3 regions of the Psychrosphaera aquimarina genome follow, and region 2 is predicted to be linked to each of the others. Evidence: predicted binding sites of a transcription regulator. Region 2 holds the regulator's gene; each other region holds the start of a gene.
What was found. The regulator sigma-54, encoded in region 2, starts transcription at its own class of promoters, with help from an activator protein. The targets are predictions, from matches to a motif close to GTTGGCACGNNNNTNGNNT.
Positions count from the first base shown of each region.

Region 1: a site for sigma-54 is predicted at 5,249-5,267, ahead of RT723_RS01630 (DUF2884 family protein). Genes of this name have one in related genera too.
Region 3: a site for sigma-54 is predicted at 3,174-3,192, ahead of RT723_RS11280 (DUF4097 family beta strand repeat-containing protein). Genes of this name have one in related genera too.

Region 1 covers NZ_JAWCUA010000001.1:351,715-359,401, forward strand. Annotated here, with positions in the region: gene ydiJ (D-2-hydroxyglutarate dehydrogenase YdiJ) at 1-2,967, shown strand, start outside; gene RT723_RS01620 (LysE family translocator) at 3,022-3,669, shown strand; gene RT723_RS01625 (hypothetical protein) at 3,777-4,337, shown strand; gene RT723_RS01630 (DUF2884 family protein) at 4,415-5,176, opposite strand; gene glnS (glutamine--tRNA ligase) at 5,486-7,156, shown strand; partial or broken gene ttcA (tRNA 2-thiocytidine(32) synthetase TtcA) at 7,241-7,687, opposite strand, start outside.
Region 2 covers NZ_JAWCUA010000010.1:308,577-316,263, forward strand. Annotated here, with positions in the region: gene rapZ (RNase adapter RapZ) at 1-76, opposite strand, end outside; gene ptsN (PTS IIA-like nitrogen regulatory protein PtsN) at 77-526, opposite strand; gene hpf (ribosome hibernation promoting factor) at 618-905, opposite strand; gene RT723_RS13310 (RNA polymerase factor sigma-54) at 939-2,432, opposite strand; gene lptB (LPS export ABC transporter ATP-binding protein) at 2,484-3,209, opposite strand; gene lptA (lipopolysaccharide transport periplasmic protein LptA) at 3,224-3,721, opposite strand; gene lptC (LPS export ABC transporter periplasmic protein LptC) at 3,724-4,272, opposite strand; gene kdsC (3-deoxy-manno-octulosonate-8-phosphatase KdsC) at 4,272-4,838, opposite strand; partial or broken gene RT723_RS13335 (KpsF/GutQ family sugar-phosphate isomerase) at 4,838-5,808, opposite strand; gene RT723_RS13340 (calcium/sodium antiporter) at 5,834-6,793, opposite strand; gene mlaF (phospholipid ABC transporter ATP-binding protein MlaF) at 7,042-7,687, shown strand, end outside.
Region 3 covers NZ_JAWCUA010000009.1:18,384-26,070, reverse strand. Annotated here, with positions in the region: gene fusA (elongation factor G) at 129-2,222, shown strand; gene rluF (23S rRNA pseudouridine(2604) synthase RluF) at 2,344-3,084, shown strand; gene RT723_RS11280 (DUF4097 family beta strand repeat-containing protein) at 3,252-4,022, shown strand; gene RT723_RS11275 (PGPGW domain-containing protein) at 4,024-4,266, shown strand; gene RT723_RS11270 (crotonase/enoyl-CoA hydratase family protein) at 4,367-5,167, shown strand; partial or broken gene tuf (elongation factor Tu) at 5,276-6,461, opposite strand; partial or broken gene fusA (elongation factor G) at 6,521-7,687, opposite strand, start outside.

The DNA of each region.
Region 1 (7,687 bases), on a different contig from region 2:
ACTTCATATTCAGCACGTATCTCACAGGCAACAGATAACAGTATCTATCAGGCATTGCCACAAGGGATTTTGTTCCCACGCAATACCGACGACATCCTAGTTTTAACTGAGTTAGCCAACCAAGATAAATACTTATCTCTTCGTTTTTCACCAAAAGGCGGTGGAACTGGGACAAATGGCCAGTCCTTAACAGATCATTTAATAGTAGATATGTCACGCCACATGCGTGAGATAATTGAAATTAATGTTAAAGAGCGTTGGGTAAGAGTACAAACCGGTGTTATTAAAGATCAGTTAAACGACTTCTTAAGACCTCACGGTTTTTTCTTTGCCCCTGATTTATCCACGTCTAATCGTGCCACTATTGGCGGTATGGTTAACACAGATGCATCTGGCCAAGGTTCTTTGGTTTACGGTAAAACAAGTGACCATGTTATTGCATTAGAAGCCGTTACAATAGCTGGAGAGCGATTAGAAACGTCTGACATTGCCATCTCCGAAGCTCAAGCATTAGCGAACAGTGACAGTCCATTAAGCAGTATTTATAAACAAGTACTTGATACATGTACCACTCATCGCGATAACATTCTTGCTACTTTCCCAAGACTCAACCGCTTTTTAACCGGTTATGACTTAGAGCACGTTTTTAATGAGGATATGAGTCGTTTCAACTTATCCCGTATATTAACGGGTTCTGAGGGCACATTAGCTTTCATTACAGAAACAAAGTTAAACATTACGCCAATCGCTAAATACAAAACGATGGTGAATGTAAAGTATGACAACTTTGATTCTGCTCTTAGGAACTCGCCGTTTTTAGTTGAAGCCAATGCAACCTCGGTTGAGACTGTTGATTCCAAAGTTTTAAACTTAGCCAAACAAGATGTGATTTGGGATTCTGTTTCCGATTTGATCACAGATGTACCTAATCAAACCATGAATGGCCTTAACATTGTTGAATACAACGATGAGGATCCAGACAATCAAAAACAAAAAATAGAACACCTTTGTGCTCGTTTGGATGCGTTAATTGCCAACAATAATGAAAATGGGGTGATCGGGTATCAAATAATTGAAGACTTGGCTGCCATTAATAAAATTTACGCCATGCGTAAAAAAGCAGTTGGGTTATTAGGTAATGCTAAGTCTAGTAAAAAACCTATTGCCTTTGTTGAAGATACGGCCGTTCCGCCTGAACACCTAGCCGACTTTATCGCTGACTTTAGACGTTTGTTAGACAGTCATCAACTTGATTACGGTATGTTTGGACATGTTGATGCTGGCGTTCTTCATGTTAGACCTGCTTTAGATTTAACTGATCCGGCGCAAGAACAATTGTTAAGAGTTGTCTCTGACGAAGTAGTAAAGCTAACAGCAAAATATAATGGTTTGATGTGGGGCGAACACGGGCGAGGTTACAGAAGTGAATATGGACCAGAGTTTTTTGGGGATGCATTATTCAATGAGCTGAGAAAAGTAAAAACAAGCTTTGACCCTAACAATCGACTAAACCCAGGCAAAATTTGTACGCCAATTGATTCAACTGAAAACTTAGTCTCTGTTGACGGGATTAAACGTGCTCATTTTGATAAACAAATTCCATTATCCGTTATTGAAAACTTTGAAACCACCGTGAATTGCAATGGTAATGGACTGTGTTTTAATTATGATGTTAACAGCCCAATGTGTCCATCTTATAAACATTCAAAAGACCGTTCATTTTCGCCAAAAGGTAGAGCCAATCTGATGCGTGAGTGGATCAGGTTACAAGGTAATAACATCAGTGATGAACAACTTAATCGGTCACGCGATACTATTTTTCAACTAATGACCTTGCCATACAAAGCATTTAGAAGTTTAGGTGCCAAGATGGGGATGTACGATTACAGCCATGAAGTGAAACACTCAATGGATAACTGTTTAGCATGTAAAGCGTGTAGCACGGCATGTCCTATAAAAGTTGATGTTCCTAGCTTTAGAGCTAAATTTTTGTCTATGTACCACCAACGTTACTTCAGACCGTTAAGTGATTATTTAGTGGCGAATATAGAACATTTATTGCCCACTTTGGCCAAAACTCCAAAACTGAGCAATTTGTTTATGCATAATCCGTTATCCACTTGGGTGACAAGAAACATTGTCGGTTATCTAGACGCACCTAAATTTAGTGATTATTTGAATACTCACTTAGACGATGAATTTAAGTTTAGTAAAAACAAGATAACAGCATTATCTGCAGCGGATAAGTCAAAGGCCGTATTGATAGTACAAGACCCATTTACTAGCTTTTACGAGTCACAATTATTGCTTGATACCGTCATTGCATTAAAAGGATTAGGCTTTAAGCCATTTGTTTTACCTTTTAAAGAAAATGGTAAACCGGCACATGTTAAAGGCTTTTTAACTAAGTTTAATAAAATCGCGTCTAAGGCTAATAACTTCTACAACCAAATTGCTACATACGATATCCCAATGGTAGGTATGGATGCCTCTTTGGTATTTGCATATAGGGATGAGTATGTTGAGTCTCTAGGCGCTGACAAAGTAAACTATAAGGTGAGTTTATTAAGTGAGTGGTTATGGCAACAAGATTTTGATCTGTCATCTGAAACTTTATCGCAGAATAGCAATAATGAAACGCCACAGTTTAATTTAATGACACATTGTACTGAAAAGTCAGTATTGCCAAACATAAACACTCAGTGGCAAACTATTTTCACTAAATTAAATATGACAATTAACCCTATTAATACAGGGTGTTGTGGGATGGCAGGGACCTTTGGTCACGAAGCCAAAAACCAACAAGCTTCAAGCGATATCTATCAATTGAGTTGGAAACCTGCACTTGAGCAGGTCAATCATCGTCCAGTTTTAGTAACCGGTTTTTCTTGTCGTAGTCAGGTGAAACGTTATGAAAACAAGTTACTAAAACATCCTATACAAATTGTGGCTGACTTATTTAGATAAACATCACATGTTTGTGATAGTCACTTGCCATCTTATTGTTATTAATTGGAGATAATGTTGGATTACAGTCAATATGGTGTTGAGTTTTTAACCATAGCGTTCGCTCATTTAATTGCTGTCACAAGCCCAGGGCCTGATTTTGCAATTGTGATGAAATATTCGATTAATTACGGTAAAAGGATCGCATTACTCACTAGTTTGGGTGTTGGTTCAGCAATATTTTTACATGTGACTTATGCGTTGGCCGGTATCGGATTAGTGATAAGTACGACCCCTTGGCTTTATAATTTGTTGATTATAGTGGCATCCAGTTTCTTGTTATATCTTGGCTTTGGAGCGATACGATCACAACCTGTATCTGAGCAGAAGATAAAAGATAGTTCGCCAGTCAGATCTATTTCATCTAAAAAAGCATTCCTAATGGGGTTTTTAACCAACGGAATTAATCCTAAAGCAACCTTATTCTTTTTGGCATTGTTTACTGTTGTTGTAGATATAAATACACCTCTGGTAATTAAGGGGTTGTATGGCCTATATATGGCTATAGCAACGGCTATTTGGTTTTGTTTTTTGTCTTTAATTTTAACCCATAAAAGAGTTCAACACTTTTTCCAAGCTAACGCTTATATATTCGATAGGGTAATGGGAGTGGTCATGATCGGTCTTGCTTTAAATATCCTAGTTAATGAATTCTTATTATAAATAAACATAACAAATCATAGCTATACTTAACCCATAGTGCGATGTGGTCTAATTTATGTATACATTTTAACCACATTTAACTTAGGCAGTGATGTCAGGAGGCCACAATGGCTTCTCAAACTCAATTAATTAATCTGTGGGTTGAAACAACCAATTTAAATAATGGTACAAGTGAAAAAAGACATATCACTGTTCCTATAGCAACCCCAACATATAGTAAAAAAAACGTGTTGACCTTATTAACACTTTGTTTATTACCACAATTTAAGTTTAATTCTAAACCTAAGGTTAACCCCAATATTCAGCATATAAACCCAGATATTTATATACAAGATGACGTTCACCTTGGTATTGATAGACTGTGGATTTACACTCGATCATTGTCAGCATCTGAATTGAAAAAAGCACAACACAAATGCCAAAAGCTCCTTTGCATTGGAAGTTCAGAGACTTCTGAACTGATCAATAACCATGACCTTCAATTTAATACCGCCTTAATAGAACAATTATCCAGCAACATACAAAAAAAACTAAACTGGAATATTCTAATAGACGAAGAGTCAATTGCTATTACGGACTCTGAACATTATTTATCAGGCAACTTCATTGCTGGACCAAAGTTTAAAAAGTTAAACAGCAATCAGTACCACTTTGATTTAACAGGGTAATATTAGGTCTAATTGTAATTGATTTACCTAAACGAAAAAGGGGACGAAAACGTCCCCTTAATGTTATTGATTTTGTATTAGTGCTCTATTTCCAACAAGTCTAAATAAACAAACTTGGGATTAGTGGCTACCAATGCCTGTTCTAATTTGTCTACTCGTTTCATACTATTGCAAAATGCATCCGCTTTAACTTCGATGAGATCAGCTTTAGCTTCAATCTCTCGTTCAATATTCTCGCCAAAATTATCAAAATCTATATCATCACCTGAGGCGATGGCTTGTCCCATATTAGATATTAAACCACCAATAATAGTGGGTACCATATCATCGACAATTTCATTAACTAACTCGTCAACTTCACCGTCGTCAATATCCATATTAAACTCACCTTCAGTAATTGAATATCGACCTTCATTACTATTGTATTTTTCTCTTATTTTTTCTTGTATTATCTTAAACTTATCTTCATGAACTTCCATATCGACAAATTTACCAAGACCAGCATTTAAACCTTCAAAGGCCAATCCAACCGCCTCAATTGCTATTTCAGTAACTTCTGGTATTGCTTTGCGTATGGAAGTTGAATACTCATTAATCATCGATTGCTGTTTATCCGTTAACTGTATTTGTTCACCTTTTATAAACAAAATACGGTCTTTGTATATATCGACCATAGTTTCATCATCTTCAATGATACGAATATGATCAGGAGTGACCGATAAATCATTCTTTAACGACAAATGGCATTCGTTGTTGTGAGCGTTTGCAGAAACTGAATTAAATAGTAATAGGGTAGAAGCAATGACAGGTAAGGCTAATTTATTTTTTAATGTATTCATTAAACATTCTCCAACAGAAAGGTAATTTTTTAAATCTAAAAAGTGATAAATCTAACTTTATTGTGTTTGTTATAACAAATACAGTGCCAGTTATATTTTACTTTAAATACAATGACTTAGCCTCAATGCGAATAGTTGAGTTATTATAATACGCGTTATTTTCGTAAATTTAACCAATAATTAGTGTTTAAGTTTAATTTATAACCCGTTGAATAAATTAAATCATTAATTTCTATATTTAAACTTGGAAAAACACTGAGTGGCAATGATATACTCGCGCCAATTAAATTGTTAGAAAAGGTTATATAAATGGCGGATGTAGAGAATCGTCCATCTAATTTTATTAGAAATATCATCGACGCAGATTTAGCGGCAGGAAAATACCCTACAACCCATACACGTTTTCCTCCAGAACCAAATGGTTACCTTCATATTGGGCATGCAAAATCTATCGTGTTAAATTTTGGCATCGCTCAAGATTATGATGGATTATGTAACCTACGTTTTGATGATACCAATCCAGAAAAAGAAGACATTGACTATGTTAACGCTATAAAAAATGACGTTAGCTGGTTAGGTTTCAATTGGAGTGGTGAAATTTGTTATTCATCAAACTATTTTGACCAGTTGTTTAGTTATGCAGAAGAACTGATCAATAAAGGCTTAGCGTACGTTGAATTCTCTAACCAAGAAACCATGCGTGAAATGCGAGGTACGTTAACATCTCCAGGTACTAACAGCCCATATAGAGACACCAGTCCTGCTGAAAACTTACAGTTATTCCATGACATGCGTGATGGCAAGTACAAAGATGGTGAGTGTTGTTTAAGAGCTAAAATCGATATGTCATCTAGCTTCATGTGTATGCGTGATCCTGTTATTTATCGTGTTCGTTTTGCCCATCATCACCAAACCGGTGACAAATGGTGTATTTACCCTATGTATGATTTCACTCATTGTATATCTGATGCAATAGAAGGGATCACACATTCTTTATGTACGTTAGAGTTCCAAGATAACCGTCGTTTATATGATTGGGTGTTAGATAATATCTCCATTGAAACGCGCCCACATCAATACGAGTTTTCAAGATTAAACCTTGAATACACTATGATGAGTAAACGCAAATTAAATGCGCTAGTTACAGAAAATCATGTACAGGGTTGGGATGATCCTAGAATGCCAACCATAGCTGGTTTAAGACGCCGTGGTTACACGCCAGGCGCAATACAAGAGTTTTGTAAACGTATTGGTGTGACCAAAATGGAAAACACCATTGAAATGGGCGTTCTAGAAGCCTGTATCCGTGAAGATTTAAATGAAAATGCACCACGTGCTATGGCCGTTGTTGATCCAATCAAATTGGTTATTGAAAACCTACCCGATGACCATATTGAATGGATAGACGCACCAAATCATCCAAGTGATGAAAGCATGGGCACGCGCAAGCTACCATTTAGTAAAGTGGTTTATATTGAGCGTGAAGACTTCCGTGAAGAAGCCAATAAAAAATACAAACGTCTAGTGATTGGTAAAGAAGTCCGTTTACGTAATGCATACTTTGTGAAAGCTGAGCGTTGTGACAAAGATGAACAAGGGAATATCAACACTGTTTATTGCACCTACGATGAATCAACATTAGGTAAGTTACCGGCTGACGGTCGTAAAGCGAAAGGGGTAATCCATTGGGTATCAGCCTCTCATGGTGTTGAAGCTGAGATCAGAGATTATGATCGAATGTTTACCGTTGCTAATCCTGCTGCAGTTGAAGACTTTACCACAGTATTAAACCCTGACTCTTTAGTTATTAGACAAGGCTATATTGAGCCAAGTTTAGTAGAAGCAAAAGCTCAACAAGGTTTCCAATTTGAACGTTTAGGCTATTTCTGTTTTGATGGCAATAAAAACTCAGATGGTAAAATGATCTTTAATAAAACGGTTGGTCTAAGAGATACATGGACTAATAACGAAAATAAATAATTTTTTGTGTCGTTACAAACAAAAAAACCTAAACAATTGTTTAGGTTTTTTTATATCTAGTTAGCAAATTACTGAGAGTTAAATTTAAACCAGTTCTATTACTTTAACGCTCGTTGTGTCTATCTCTGTAACATCAGATTCTGGGTCTATATATGTCGGTATCTCTGGCGCATCAAAAGCCACATCACCTTCTTCAACGTCTTGAGTCAAAGTTTTAAAGTCAAATAACTCTGTGTCAGCAAGATGACTTGGAACCACATTTTGTAACGCGCTGAACATACTTTCAATGCGTCCAGGGAACTGCTTGTCCCAATCGTTTAACATTTGTTTAATTTGTTTACGCTGTAAATTCTCTTGTGAACCACATAGATTACAAGGAATAATCGGGTAACCTTTTATTTGTGAAAACAATTCAATGTCTTTTTCTTTAGCATAGGCAAGAGGGCGAATAACCACGTGTTCGTTATTATCACTTTTTAATTTTGGCGGCATCGATTTTAACTTTCCACCATGGAACATATTTAAAAACAT
Region 2 (7,687 bases):
AGCCAAGATCTTCTAAAACCCTTAGAACGACTGTCTTCCCTGAACCTGACCTACCACTGACTATAAATATATGCATCTATGCTGCTTCAACTATGTTGTAAACGTCGAGGTCTGTTTCAGCTCGGCGTAAATTTTTAACTGTTTCTTTGTTATCTAATAACTTAGCAATAGATGCAAGTGTAGACAAGTGGGTATCACATTGATCTGCCGGAACTAATAAGGCGCAAAAAATATCAACGGGACGTTTATCAATGGCGTCGTAATTGATCGCATCTTGATTAACTAGAAAAACAGCTACGGCTTTTTTTATGTTAGTTAGTTTTCCGTGAGGGATAGCAATTCCATTGCCTATTCCGGTACTGCCTAACTTCTCTCTATTCATTAGACTTTCTAATATGTCATCAAATGAGTGGTCAGGGAGTTGTTCACTGGCTAACAGGGCGATTTGTTCGAGCACTTTCTTTTTACTCGCACAGTTAGTTAATCGTTTTGTACTTTCTGGTTGGAGAAGAAACTTAAGGTTCATTGACGTTCATTTACTACATTTACTTTTGAAGTGTACTCAAAAGGTAAGGTTACGAAATACCGTCCTTGGTATTTCCAGAATAATGATTAAATTAATGTTTGGTTAATTTTTCTTTGTGTTTAATGACCTGTCGGTCAAGCTTATCGATTAATGAATCGATGGCCGCATACATGTCGGTATGCTCAGAGGTTGCGAACAGCTCTCCACCATTTACGTGCATGGTTGCTTCTGCTTTCTGTGCTAGTTTCTCAACGTCTAAAATCACATGGACGTTATTAATATGATCAAAATGTCGCTCTAATTTGGCAAATTTTGTATCGACATATTCTTTTAAAGATTCAGTAGTGTCAATATGACGACATGTTAGGTTTATTTGCATAAGAAATTCCTTCTGTATTAAGTTTTACTTGGCTTACACCAAACGTTTTCTTTGGTTTGAAGGGGGAATGTTTAACGATTCCCGGTATTTTGCAATGGTTCTTCTGGCGACTTGGATACCTTGGTCAGCCAAAATCTCTGCAATCTTACTATCACTTAACGGTTTTGCTTGGTTTTCTGCTGCAACGAGCTTTCTAATAAGGGCTCTAATTGCAGTAGATGAACATTCTCCACCATTCTCAGTACTAACATGACTTGAGAAGAAGTACTTAAGTTCAAAAATTCCTCTAGGTGTATGCATATATTTATGGGTGGTAACCCTAGATATCGTTGATTCGTGCATATCGACCATTTCGGCAACATCATTGAGTACCATAGGTTTCATTGCTTCAGGACCATATTCAAAAAACGCCTGTTGCTGTTGAACAATACAATTAGATACTTTTAATAATGTGTCATTTCTGCTTTCTAAACTCTTAATAAACCATTTAGCTTCTTGTAAGTGAGAACGAACAAATTGAGTATCGTTGGCATTTTTTGATGTCTTACTTAACGATGCATATTGTTCATTTATTTTAAGTTTAGGCATAGAATTTGGATTTAGCTCAACTATCCAACGGCCTTTTTTCTTCACCACACTTACATCAGGGATCACGTAGTCAATTTCGTCTTTAATAACGATGCTGGCAGGGTTAGGATTTAGTTGTTGGATCAGTTCCAAAATGTCTTTTAATTCTGGTTCTTTTAATTTGGCTTTACGTAACAGAGTGCGGTAATCACGATTGGCTAATAAATCAATGTAGTTGTCGATGACATCTATAGCTTCGTTTTTCCAAGGCGTGTCGTCAGAAAATCGTTTTAATTGAATAGACAAACACTCTTGTAAATTACGGGCTGCAACGCCAACAGGGTCAAAATGCTGAATTCGTTTAAGTACCGCTTCAACTTCTTCTATTTCAACGTCTTCATTGTCAATGCTTTCAACAATATCTTCAGTAGAGATAGTTAAGAACCCTTTTTCATCAACCGCATCAATAATGGCGGTTGCGATGGCTAAGTCTTCGTCGGTAAATGGAGATAAATTTAATTGCCACAATAAATGGTCTTGAATATTTTCAGTTGTCTCACCTTGGTATACGGTGTCTTCACCTTCATAAGCGGGACCTGAACTCGCAGGAGCAGCACTCATGTAGTCATCCCACGTTGAGTCCATTGGGAGTTCTTCAGAAATGGTTTCACTTTGCAAAGCTTCGTTCGAACTCATCTCTTCTTGAGACCACTCATTGTCGTCATCGGAAGTCGTGTCTAATGTACCTTCCTGCAATGATTTAAGGTCACCATCATATTCTGCATCAAGATCTTGTGATTGCTGTTCGTCTTCACCATCTAACAACGGGTTACTATCAAGAGCTTCTTGAATTTCCTGTTGTAATTCCAATGAAGATAATTGCAATAAACGAATAGCTTGTTGCAGTTGAGGGGTCATTGTTAACTGCTGACCCATTCTGAGTTGTAATGTAGGTCTCATTTAATTCCGTTACTTAAACGCGTTTAACTGATTACTCGTAAGTGATAGTTACTATAACTTGAACTGATCGCCTAGGTATACTTGTTTTACAATTTCACTTGTTAAAACTTGTTCAGGAGTTCCTTCCGCAATGAGTTCTCCATGACTTACGATATACGCTTTTTCGCAGACATCAAGTGTTTCTCGCACATTATGGTCGGTAATTAGAACGCCAATACCTTTGGCTGTAAGTTGTTGAATTATCTTTTTAATATCTATAACCGATATAGGATCTACACCAGCAAATGGTTCATCTAATAAGATTATTTTCGGGTCAGCAGCTAATGCTCTGGCGATTTCTACTCGACGGCGTTCTCCACCAGATAGGGCCATACCATCGCTGTCTCTGATATGTTCAATATGAAATTCAGAGATCAGATCGTCTAACTTATCGGCTTTTTCATTGGCATTTAAATCTTTGCGCATTTCAAGCACAGCCATGATGTTTTGAGATACAGATAACTTTCGAAAGATAGATGTTTCTTGTGGTAAATACCCTATGCCTTGGCGAGCTCGTACGTGCATAGGTTCGTGGCTTAGGTCTACATCATTTAATGTGATGCTGCCTTTATCGTTAGGCACTAATCCTACAATCATATAAAAAGTGGTTGTTTTACCAGCGCCATTTGGACCCAATAAACCAACCACCTCTCCAGCATGTACTGTTAAACTCACATCTTTGACAACTTGACGTTTGTTGTATGACTTAGCTAAATGTGTGGCGACTAAAGTGGACATAAAATTTCTCTAAGTTAGTAGATGTTGGTATTAATCTTTTTGGTTTTTAAACGAGTTGTCACTCGACCATTTTGGCTTTCATCGCCTTCCGCTTTAACGCGCTGTGCTTTGAGATCAAATTCAATTTTAGCACTTTCAACCACAGATCCACCTTGTTGGAATTTAGCGGAGCCAGCCAGTTGCAATACTTGCGCTTCAACTAAGTAGGTTATTTCTAATGCTTGGGCTGATAGCTCTTGGTTATTTTGTTCTTTTTGCGAAAATATTGCTGGCGTGCCTTTAGCGATTAATTTATCGCTGTTGCCTTCTTTTGTGATAACAAATAACTCATCCGCTTTGATGGTAACACTACCTTGTTTAACAACCACATTACCTGAGAAGTAGAGGGTATTGTTTTTGTAATCTAAATCTTGATTATCAGCATCAATAATTAAGTCTTCTGATGCCGATACTATGCTAGAAAATAGAAGTAACATGGAGCAAAAGCCGGTGATTATTTTATTTATATACATAACTATGAGCCTTTAATTATCGTTTTAACGTGGTTAACCAAGCTGAGAGTTCCGAGTTCAAGATCCGCTGTTAATCCTTTGCCTTGAACCGTAACATTTTTACCTTGAATCGTAATGTCATTGTCAGTGGTGACCATATTCGTGTTTAAATTAATTTCTAAAAATTCGGTCGTGATTGAATTTACAAATTCATTATCAGAAACTTGTAACATACTCACGGACTCTTCTAATAGTAATAAGCCATCTTGCATATTCCCGATTTTTGCCGATAAACGCCAAAAAGGTTTGTTGTCTTGATAAATGATAAATTCAGGTTTTTTAAAGTGAGTTAGAGACAAGTCGGCGTAATGTTCCATCTTTTGTGAAAACACTTGTTGTTCAATGTTGCCGTCTTTATCAAACAACTCTTGATGTAGGAAGGTTGCAGTATATTCAGGTATTAAGTCACTTAATGTGTCACTATTTACCGTATCTTCGCTATCTAATGTGGGCAACCACCAAAGAAAACTGACGACTAAAAAGCTTAGTAATATTATCAGTCTAATATTCATTAAGCGCTCGTTCCCTCAAAATGCGTCGTGAGATATTCTTCGCCTTTTTGCATCATAATTAAAAAGTCAGTTAATTCACGAACTGCACCACGACCACCATTATTGGTTGTAACCATATCAGAAATACTTTTTACGTATGGATGACCGTCATTAACTGATACCGCTAAATTGACTAATTTCATTACCGGGACATCTGGAATGTCATCACCAATATAGGCAACTTGTTCGTGTGTAAGGTTAAGATTATTAAGTAGCTCTCGGTAACCCAAAACTTTGTCTTCCATACCTTGATAAATATGATTAACACCGAGTCCTTTCATTCTAATTTCGAGTAAAGTCGATTTACGTCCCGTAATGACGGCAACTTCGACACCAGCTGCCATTAAGGCTCTAATACCAAACCCATCTTTAGTATTAAAGGCTTTCATTTCTTCACCGCTATTGCCTAAAATAACTGAACCGTCAGAAAATACGCCATCAATATCACAAATTAACAATTTAATATCTTTTGCTTTTGCTTGAACCGACGGAGCGATAGCTTGATACCACTGAGTATATAATTCCATTAAATGACACCTGCTCTTAATAAGTCATGCATGTTTAATGCGCCAATTGGTTTATTTGTATCATCTAATACAAACAAGCTATTAATTTTTTTAGCTTCCATGATATTTAGAGTTTGCGCAGCTAATGTATTTGCTTGAGCGGTAACAGAGTTTCGCGTCATCATGTCAGTGATCATAATTTCATTTATTGGTTTATCTTGATCTAAGCAACGGCGTAAATCACCGTCAGTAAAAATGCCACTAAGTTGTCCCTGTTCATTAACTATTCCAGTCATGCCCAAACCTTTTTTCGACATTTCTAATATAGCTTGTTTTAACGATGCCGCTTCAGTGACTAGTGGTATTCGACTGCCAGTATGCATAATATCTTTAGTGGTTAGTAACAGTTTGCGACCTAAAGAGCCTCCAGGGTGACTTAATGCAAAGTCTTCGGCGGTGAAACCTCTGGCCTCTAACAAAGTAACGGCTAAAGCATCACCTAAAACTAAAGCAGCTGTTGTTGAAGCTGTTGGAGCTAACCCTAATGGACATGCTTCTTCAGTTACAGCAGCATTTAAATGGAAGTCACTATTAACGGCTAAGGTAGATTTATCATTACCCGTCATGGCAATAAGAGTGCAACCTAATCGTTTTAGAACTGGAAGCAAGGTTATGATCTCTGCGGTTTCTCCGCTATTTGACAATGCCAAGACAATATCACTTTTGGTGAACATGCCTAAATCACCATGGCTAGCTTCACCTGGATGAACAAAAAAGAAGGAGTACCTGTACTTGCTAATGTTGCGGCAATTTTATTGGCAACATGTCCTGATTTCCCCATACCTGTCACAATGACTCTGCCACTACAATTTAATATGGTTTCACAACTTTGTTCAAATTGATGATCAATTGATTGTGTTAAATTTGCAATCGCTTGTAACTCAATATTAATGACTTGTAATGCAGACTGCGAAAATTGAGAAAGACTCATAGTTAACTAGTAACCTTTATTAAAACTAAATAAACAGAATGATTTGATAAGCAACAAAACCAGCAACTAACAAACCACCTTCAAATCGGTTAATCCGTCTTGTTTTAGTGAAACTCATAGCCATAAATAATAGCGCTAACGTAGCACCAATCATAACCATAGTGTCACGAGTTGCAGCTTGTGGATCAATAGCACTCGGGTTAATCAGTGCCCCGACTCCCAATACCGCTAGTATATTAAATATGTTTGATCCAATAACGTTACCTATAGCTAAGTCGTCCTCGCCCTTTAGCACCCCAGATACACTGGCTGCTAATTCCGGTAAACTAGTTCCCAATGCAATAATGGTTAACCCAATCACTAATTCACTGATACCAAAGTAAGTTGCAATTGTAACTGCTGATTCAACTAAAAAATGGGAGCTTAATGGTAATAAGATTAAACCAAAAATTATCCAGCCCAATGCTACAGGTGTAGGTAGGTCACTAGGGATCTCATCTTGAGATTCAGCTAATAATGCATCGGGCTCGCCATTTGATGATTTTGCTAAATAAATTAGAAATCCGATAAAAGCAAAAAAGCTAACGGTTAAAAATATACCTTCATTAAATGATAAATAGTCGTCGTGAAGTATCCACCAAGCAAGGAAAGTAAAACCTAATAAAATTGGCATTTCACGATACAAGGTACTGGAAGAAACAATTAAAGGTCTTACTAAAGTAGTGATACCTAAAACAAGTAGGATGTTAGTAATATTAGAGCCGATTGCATTACCTACTGAAGTATCCGTTGCCCCAGCTAAAGCTGCGTTTGCAGAAACCATAATTTCAGGCGCTGACGATCCCATGGCGACAATTGTTAACCCTATTATCATTGGTGAAATACCAAGGTTTTTGGCAAAGCCGGACGCGCCGTAGACAAATTTATCAGCACTCCAAACTAAAGCCGCAAAAGAAAGGATTAAAATAATAATTGCACTTAACATGTATAAGAGATCACTTTATCAATAAATTATGGCGTTATTGTGGCGATACTCGTTTGATAAATCAAAACATAAATAAAGAAATAGTTAGATATAATCAATTCTTTACAGATTTTATATATTATTCTGCTTTCGTTTACACTTTTTAACGTTTTAGTCGTAGTAATGCCCGACGTTAATCAATACAATAGTTGAACTATTACGGAAGTCATCAGCCATAGGGTATTTGGTCGAAATATAATAAAACTATTATGAATGTAGATAAAACTGACTTTGAATCACCACATGTAGAATTAAAGAATGTCACATTTTCTCGCGGTGAACGTGTGATTTATGACGACATTTCTATGGTATTTCCAAAAGGCAAAATTACCGCGATTATGGGCCCAAGTGGCATAGGTAAAACGACCTTGTTACGTTTAATCGGCGGCCAACTTTATCCTGATTCAGGCGATATAATAGTTGCAGGACAAAACATTCCTCAATTAAGCCGCAAAGGTTTGTACTCTGCCCGTGAAAAAATGAGTATGTTATTTCAAAGTGGTGCACTTTTTACTGAAATGAATGTATTTGATAACGTGGCCTTTCCAATTAGAGAACATACCAAATTGCCAGAAGATATCATTCGAACTATGGTTTTAATGAAATTAGAAGCGGTTGGTTTGCGCGGTGCACATCAACTTATGCCAAATGAATTATCTGGTGGTATGGCAAGAAGAGCCGCATTAGCTCGTTCTATTGCTTTAGATCCTGAGTTAATCATGTATGACGAACCATTTGTAGGACAAGATCCTATTTCAATGGGCGTGTTAGTTCGATTAATAAGAAATTTGAATACGTCATTGAACTTAACCAGCATTGTAGTATCTCACGATGTGAAAGAAGTCATGGGTATCG
Region 3 (7,687 bases), on a different contig from region 2:
ATAATAAATTTAGTTACTTATATTAAACTTCAATATTTTTTATTAAAAGGTGTGCTGATTAATCAATTAATGATAGAATCCGTCGGCTTTTTTTAACCAACTTATTATTAAGAAGATAGAGTAAGACAATGGCTGACTTATCGAAGTATAGAAATATAGGTATTTTCGCTCACGTTGATGCGGGTAAAACCACTACGACAGAGCGTATTTTGAAATTAACTGGTCAAATCCACAAGACTGGTGAAGTGCACGACGGTGAGTCAACAACTGACTTCATGGAACAGGAAGCTGAGCGCGGAATTACAATCCAATCTGCTGCTGTTAGTTGTTTCTGGAAAGATCACCGCTTTAACGTAATCGATACTCCTGGACACGTTGACTTCACAGTTGAAGTATATCGTTCTCTTAAAGTATTAGACGGTGGTATCGGTGTATTCTGTGGTTCTGGTGGTGTTGAACCTCAATCAGAAACTAACTGGCGTTATGCAAATGACTCAGAAGTAGCACGTATCATTTTCGTAAATAAATTAGACCGTATGGGTGCTGATTTTTACCGTGTAGTTAAGCAAACTCAAGATGTACTAGGTGCTAACCCTCTAGTTATGGTTCTACCAATTGGTATAGAAGACGAGTTTTCTGGTGTTGTTGATCTATTAACACGTAAAGCATACATTTGGGATGACACAGGTCTTCCTGAAAACTACGAAATCACTGATGTTCCTGCGGACATGGTTGATAAAGTAGAAGAATACCGTGAAATGCTAATCGAAACTGCTGTTGAGCAAGACGATGACCTAATGGAAGCATACATGGAAGGCGAAGAGCCATCTTTAGAAGACATCAAACGTTGTATCCGTAAAGGTACTCGTACAATGGATTTCTTCCCTACTTACTGTGGTTCTGCATTTAAAAACAAAGGTGTTCAAAACGTTCTTGACGCAGTTGTTGATTATTTGCCTTCACCTACTGAAGTTGATCCTCAGCCTCTTACAGATGAAGAAGGTGAGCCTACTGGTCGTCACGCTATCGTTTCTGCTGATGAATCTTTCAAAGCATTAGCATTCAAAATAATGGATGACCGTTTTGGTGCATTAACATTCGTACGTATCTACTCAGGTAAACTGAACAAAGGTGATACGATCATGAATGCGGCTACTGGTAAAACAGAGCGTGTTGGCCGTATGGTTGAGATGCAAGCAGATGACCGTAAAGAACTTACTTCAGCACAAGCGGGCGACATCATCGCTATCGTTGGTATGAAAGGTAACGTTCAAACTGGTCACACTTTATGTGATCCTAAAGATCCAATCATCTTAGAAGCAATGGTTTTCCCTGAACCAGTAATCTCTATCTCTGTTAAGCCTAAAGATAAAGGTTCAACTGAGAAAATGGGTATTGCTATCGGTAAAATGGTTGCAGAAGATCCAACATTCCGTGTTGAAACTGACCAAGATTCTGGTGAAACAATCCTATCTGGTATGGGTGAGCTTCACTTAGACATCAAAGTTGATATCTTAAAACGTACTTACGGTGTTGAATTAGAAGTTGGTGAGCCTCAAGTTGCTTACCGTGAAACTATCACTAAGCCTGTTGAAGATACTTATACACATAAGAAACAATCTGGTGGTTCTGGTCAATTCGGTAAAATTGATTACCGTATCAAGCCTGGTGAACCTGGTTCTGGTTTCACTTTCACATCAACAGTTGTTGGTGGTAACGTACCTAAAGAATTCTTCCCTGCAATCGAAAAAGGATTTGCTGGCATGATGGAAACTGGTGTTTTAGCTGGCTTCCCTGTTCTTGACGTTGAAATCGAACTTTACGATGGTGGTTTCCACGCAGTCGATTCATCTGCTGTAGCATTTGAATTAGCAGCACGTGGCGCATTCCGTCAATCTATCCCTAAAGCAGGTGCTCAACTTCTTGAGCCTGTAATGGCGGTTGACGTATTTACTCCTGAAGATCACGTTGGTGATGTTATCGGTGACCTTAGTCGTCGTCGTGGCATGATCGCTGGTCAAGAAGCTGGTGCTACTGGCGTACGTATCAAAGCTGACGTTCCTCTTTCAGAAATGTTTGGTTACATTGGTTCATTACGTACAATGACTTCTGGCCGCGGCCAATTCTCTATGGAATTCAAAAACTACATGCCTTGTCCAGGCAGTGTTTCTGATGAAGTAATTGCGAAAGCTAAAGCTGAAAAAGAAGCCGGTAAAAAGTAACCCTTTTTAGACGCAAAAAAACCCACTTTTTTAAGTGGGTTTTTTATTGCCTACGATTTTCAATATGAAACTTAACCTTAGATTATGTTAAAGTTCGTATGCAATTATTTGGAGTAAATTTGTGACTGAACAACAAGGTAAACGTCTTAATAAATTCATTAGTGAGTCAGGGTATTGCTCTCGTCGAGAAGCCGATAAATTAATAGAGCAGCAAAGAGTCAAAATCAATGGTGTTATACCGGAGTTAGGGACAAAAGTTATGCCTAACGATAAAGTCACAGTCAATGGTAAGCCTATAAGCGCGATGCCAGACAATAAATCAGACAGAGTATATATTGCTTACAATAAACCTATTGGCATCACCTGCACGACTGAGTTACATGTAAGAGGTAATATTGTGGATGCAATCAATCACAGTCAACGAATTTTTCCAATCGGCCGCTTAGATAAACCTTCTGAAGGGTTAATATTTTTAACCAGTGACGGTGATATTGTTAATAAAATACTCAGAGCTGAGAATGCCCACGAAAAAGAATACTTAGTAACGGTAGATAAACCTCTAAATGACAGGTTCAAAAATAAAATGGAAAGAGGCATACCTATTCTTGGTACGGTCACTAAACCATGCAAGGTCAAATTAGTCGGAGCAAAACAATTTAATATTATTTTAACTCAAGGACTAAACCGCCAAATTCGACGTATGTGCGAATACCTAGGTTATGACGTCGTTAAACTGAAACGAACTCGAATTATGAACGTAGATTTAAAAGGTTTAAGAGTTGGTCAATGGCGAGAGTTAAGTAAACAAGAAATGGACACCATTAACAGAGCAGTTTCAAACTCAACAAAGACGGCCGACTGATTTTTAGTTTATTAGACCAAAGATTAGTTTTTATCACTAGAGCCAATTCATACAATTTAATATTTTTCTTTTAAAACAAATAGTTAAATATTGGCTCTATTTTTGATTAATAACGCTACATTAATCGTTATTAACGCATATTAAAACCTGTATTTTGGAAGTAAACCATGAAAAAAACTTTAAAACTCATCCCACTTTTCACCTGTTTAACTCTGATCACTGGTTGTGTATACCATGTAGGAGGCAACCGAGACAATCACACCGCTAACGTAACTTTAAACGAAACCCTTGAATTAGATGCGACAGCATTAAGCCAACTTAATATTGACGCTGGGGCTGGATATTTAAATATTATTGGCAGTGACACTAACACCATCATGGTAGAAGCAAAAATAAGAACTGACGAAGAAAGACGTTACACCCTCACTTTAAAAAAGTCAGGAAACCAAGCAATGTTAGTGGCTGAGCAAAAAAGCTATGGGAGTTGGTCTGGCAGCTCTCCTTATATAGATTTAACAGTAACAGTGCCTAAAACACTCGCACTTGATATTGACGACGGCTCTGGTGACATTAGTATTTCACGTATCAATAACTCTATAACCTTAGATGACGGATCCGGCTCAATAGAAATTTCTAAAATTAATGGTGATATTCAATTACAAGATGGTTCTGGTTGGATAACGTTAGAAAATATCAATGGTAATATTAACGTTGAAGATGGCTCAGGTGATTTAACAATATCAAACACCTCTGGCAATATTTATATTGATGATGGTTCTGGTCAACTCACTGTATTAAATACCAGTGGGAAAGTAACCGTGGATGACGGCTCTGGTGATATCACCATAGAGAACGCGGGTGGGTTAAATATCATTGAATCAGGTTCTGGTGGTTTAAAAGTATCTAACATCAGTGGCCAAATGAATATAGGTTCATAATATGAATAGTTATTTATTGATCAAAAAAATACTCCTAACTATCCTAGGTGGCGCTCTAACCCTAGCAGGTTTAATATTTATTATATTGCCTGGGCCATCAGTGCTATTTTTACTACCTGGGCTATATCTATTAAGTCTAGAGTATGAACAGGCCAAAGTATGGCTTAAGAAGGTTCAAAAGATGATGACGAATACCAGCCGTTGGGTAGATAAAAAGATACGTCAAAGAAAACATTCTTACTAAAAAGAACAGGAATAATGGGAACCACAAGGTTCCCATTTTTTTATCTGTTATTATTTGTTATAACAACTGTATTAATTATTATAATAATAAAGATCTTTTTATGACGACCAATTTAGTTACGCTCAATATTCAAGACAATGGCGTTGCACAAGTAACATTAAACAGGCCTGATAAACTTAACGCACTAAATTTGGATATGTTCAAAGCCATTAATAAAACAATTTCATTGATAGATAATAATAAACGTATTCGCGTGGTTATCTTATCTGGAGCTGGAGAGGACTTCTGTAGTGGTTTAGATATTAAATCAGTAATGAGCCGGCCAATTAACGCAATAAAACTATTATTTAAATGGTTACCTGGCAACCGAAATCTCGCACAAAAAGTAACAAATGAATGGCGAAAACTAAACATTCCGGTTATTGCAGCTATTCATGGCCGTTGCTGGGGAGGTTTACAAATAGCATTAGGGGCTGACTTTAGAATAGCCCATCAAGACGCCTCATTAAGTATCATGGAAAGTAAATGGGGATTGATACCCGATATGGCGGGTAATACTCAAGTTAGAAAATTAATGCCTATTGATCAAGCAATGAAGCTCACCATGACAGCTGAAGTACTAACGGCTGAGCAAGCACTACAATATAATTTGTTAACTGAAGTAACGGACGATCCACTAGACAGAGCCAATCAGTTAGCGTTATCCCTCATAGAAAAATCGCCAGATGTATTAGCTGCGATAAAAAAATTATTCAACGATAATTGGAATGGTTCTGAAAGAGCTCTATTTGCCAAAGAAAGTTGGTATCAAGTTAAAATTTTAGCTGGGAAAAACCAATCAATAGCCACTAAAAAAGCGCTCGGTAAAGACGCGACTTATAAAAATAGAGGGAACTGGTAATCACCTAGTTTTAAATTCTCGTTCTACATTTCGTTATTACATTAAATTTTAGGCAATAAAAAAGGCCACCTAAGTGACCTTTTTCAAAGCATTAAGACGCTGTCTTAATTACGCTAAGATTGATGCTACAACACCAGCACCAACTGTACGTCCGCCTTCACGGATTGCGAAACGTAAACCTTCGTCCATCGCGATAGGAGCGATTAACTCTACTACCATCTTGATGTTATCACCAGGCATTACCATTTCTACGCCTTCTGGAAGCTCTACAGCACCAGTTACGTCAGTTGTACGGAAGTAGAACTGTGGACGGTAACCTTTGAAGAATGGAGTGTGACGTCCGCCTTCTTCTTTAGATAATACGTATACTTCTGATTCAAATTTAGTGTGCGGCTGGATTGAACCAGGCTTCGCTAATACTTGACCACGTTCTACGTCTTCACGTTTAGTACCACGTAATAATGCACCAATGTTCTCACCTGCACGACCTTCGTCTAGCAATTTACGGAACATTTCAACACCTGTACAAGTCGTAGTAGTTGTTTCTTTGATACCTACGATTTCTACTGTATCACCTGTATTTACGATACCTTGCTCAACACGACCTGTTACTACTGTACCACGACCTGAGATTGAGAATACGTCTTCGATAGGCATGATGAATGGCTTATCGATGTCACGCTCTGGCTCTGGAATGTAAGTATCTAGTGCTTCTGCAAGCTCAATGATTTTTGCTTCCCAGTCTGCTTCGCCTTCCAACGCTTTAAGCGCTGAACCTTGGATTAAAGGTAATGTCGTCTCCTGGGAAGTCATATTCTGAAAGTAGTTCACGTACTTCCATTTCTACTAATTCGATTAGCTCTTCGTCATCAACCATGTCACATTTGTTCATGAATACGATGATGTAAGGTACGCCAACCTGACGAGAAAGTAGGATGTGCTCACGAGTTTGAGGCATAGGGCCGTCTGTCGCTGCTACTACTAAGATTGCTCCGTCCATTTGCGCAGCACCTGTGATCATGTTTTTAACATAATCCGCGTGTCCTGGGCAATCTACGTGTGCGTAGTGACGTGTAGGAGTGTCATACTCGATGTGAGAAGTATTGATTGTAATACCACGCTCACGCTCTTCTGGAGCGTTATCGATTTGTGCGAAATCTCTTGATTCGCCACCGTATGTTTTAGATAGTACTGCAGAGATAGCAGCTGTTAATGTAGTTTTACCGTGGTCAACGTGACCAATTGTACCAACGTTTACATGTGGTTTAGTACGTTCAAACTTTTCTCTAGCCATTTTTAAGTTTCCTTAAATTAAATACGATCCTTTTGGATCATTGATTCAAAAATAATTAATTATCTACGTGCAGACATTATCGCGTCTGCTACATTATTTGGTGCTTCACCGTACTTCAAGAACTCCATAGAGTATGAAGCACGACCCTGAGTTGCACTACGCAAATCAGTTGAATAGCCAAACATTTCTGCTAGTGGTACTTGAGCTTTAATAGCTTTCAGACCAGCAGGTGCTTCATCCATACCCTCGATCATTCCTCGACGGCGGTTCAAATCACCTACAACATCACCCATTGACACTTCTGGCGTTATAACCTCGACTTTCATCATAGGTTCCAACAGTTTTGGAGTCGCGTCCAAAGCACCATTTTTAAATGCCATCGAAGCAGCGATTTTAAACGCCATTTCATTAGAGTCAACATCATGAAATGAGCCATCAAATAATGTGGCTTTTACACCCAATACAGGATACCCAGCAAGAACGCCATTCTTCATCTGCTCTTGAATACCTTTATCAATTGCAGGAATGTATTCTTTAGGTACTGTCCCCCCAACAATTTCATTTACGAAAATGTAAGGTTCTTCACTATCAATGCTCATCGGTTCTGAGCTTCAGCCAAACGTGACCATATTGACCACGACCACCTGACTGACGTATAAACTTACCTTCAACTTCAACGGCAGATGTTATGCACTCACGATAAGCCACTTGTGGTTTACCTACATTGCACTCTACACTAAATTCTCGACGCATACGGTCAACAATTATGTCTAAGTGAAGTTCACCCATTCCAGAAATAATGATTTGTCCGGATTCTTCGTCAGTTTCAACTTTGAATGACGGATCTTCGGCAGCTAATTTACTCAGCGCTATACCCATTTTTTCTTGATCAGGTTTCGATCTTGGTTCCACTGCTATTGAGATTACAGGTTCTGGAAATTCCATACGCTCAAGCGTAATTTTATGATTAGGATCACACAAAGTGTCACCCGTTGTCACATCTTTCAGACCAACTGCAGCAGCAATGTCTCCCGCGCGTACTTCTTTAATTTCTTCGCGGTTGTTCGAGTGCATTTGTACAATGCGCCCAAAACGTTCCTTTTTAAATTTAACTGGATTGTAAACACTGTCGCCAGTTTGTACAACGCCAGAATAAACTCTGAAAAACGTTAAGGTACCAACAAATGGGTCTGTAGCGATTTTAAAAGCCAGTGCAGCAAAAGGTG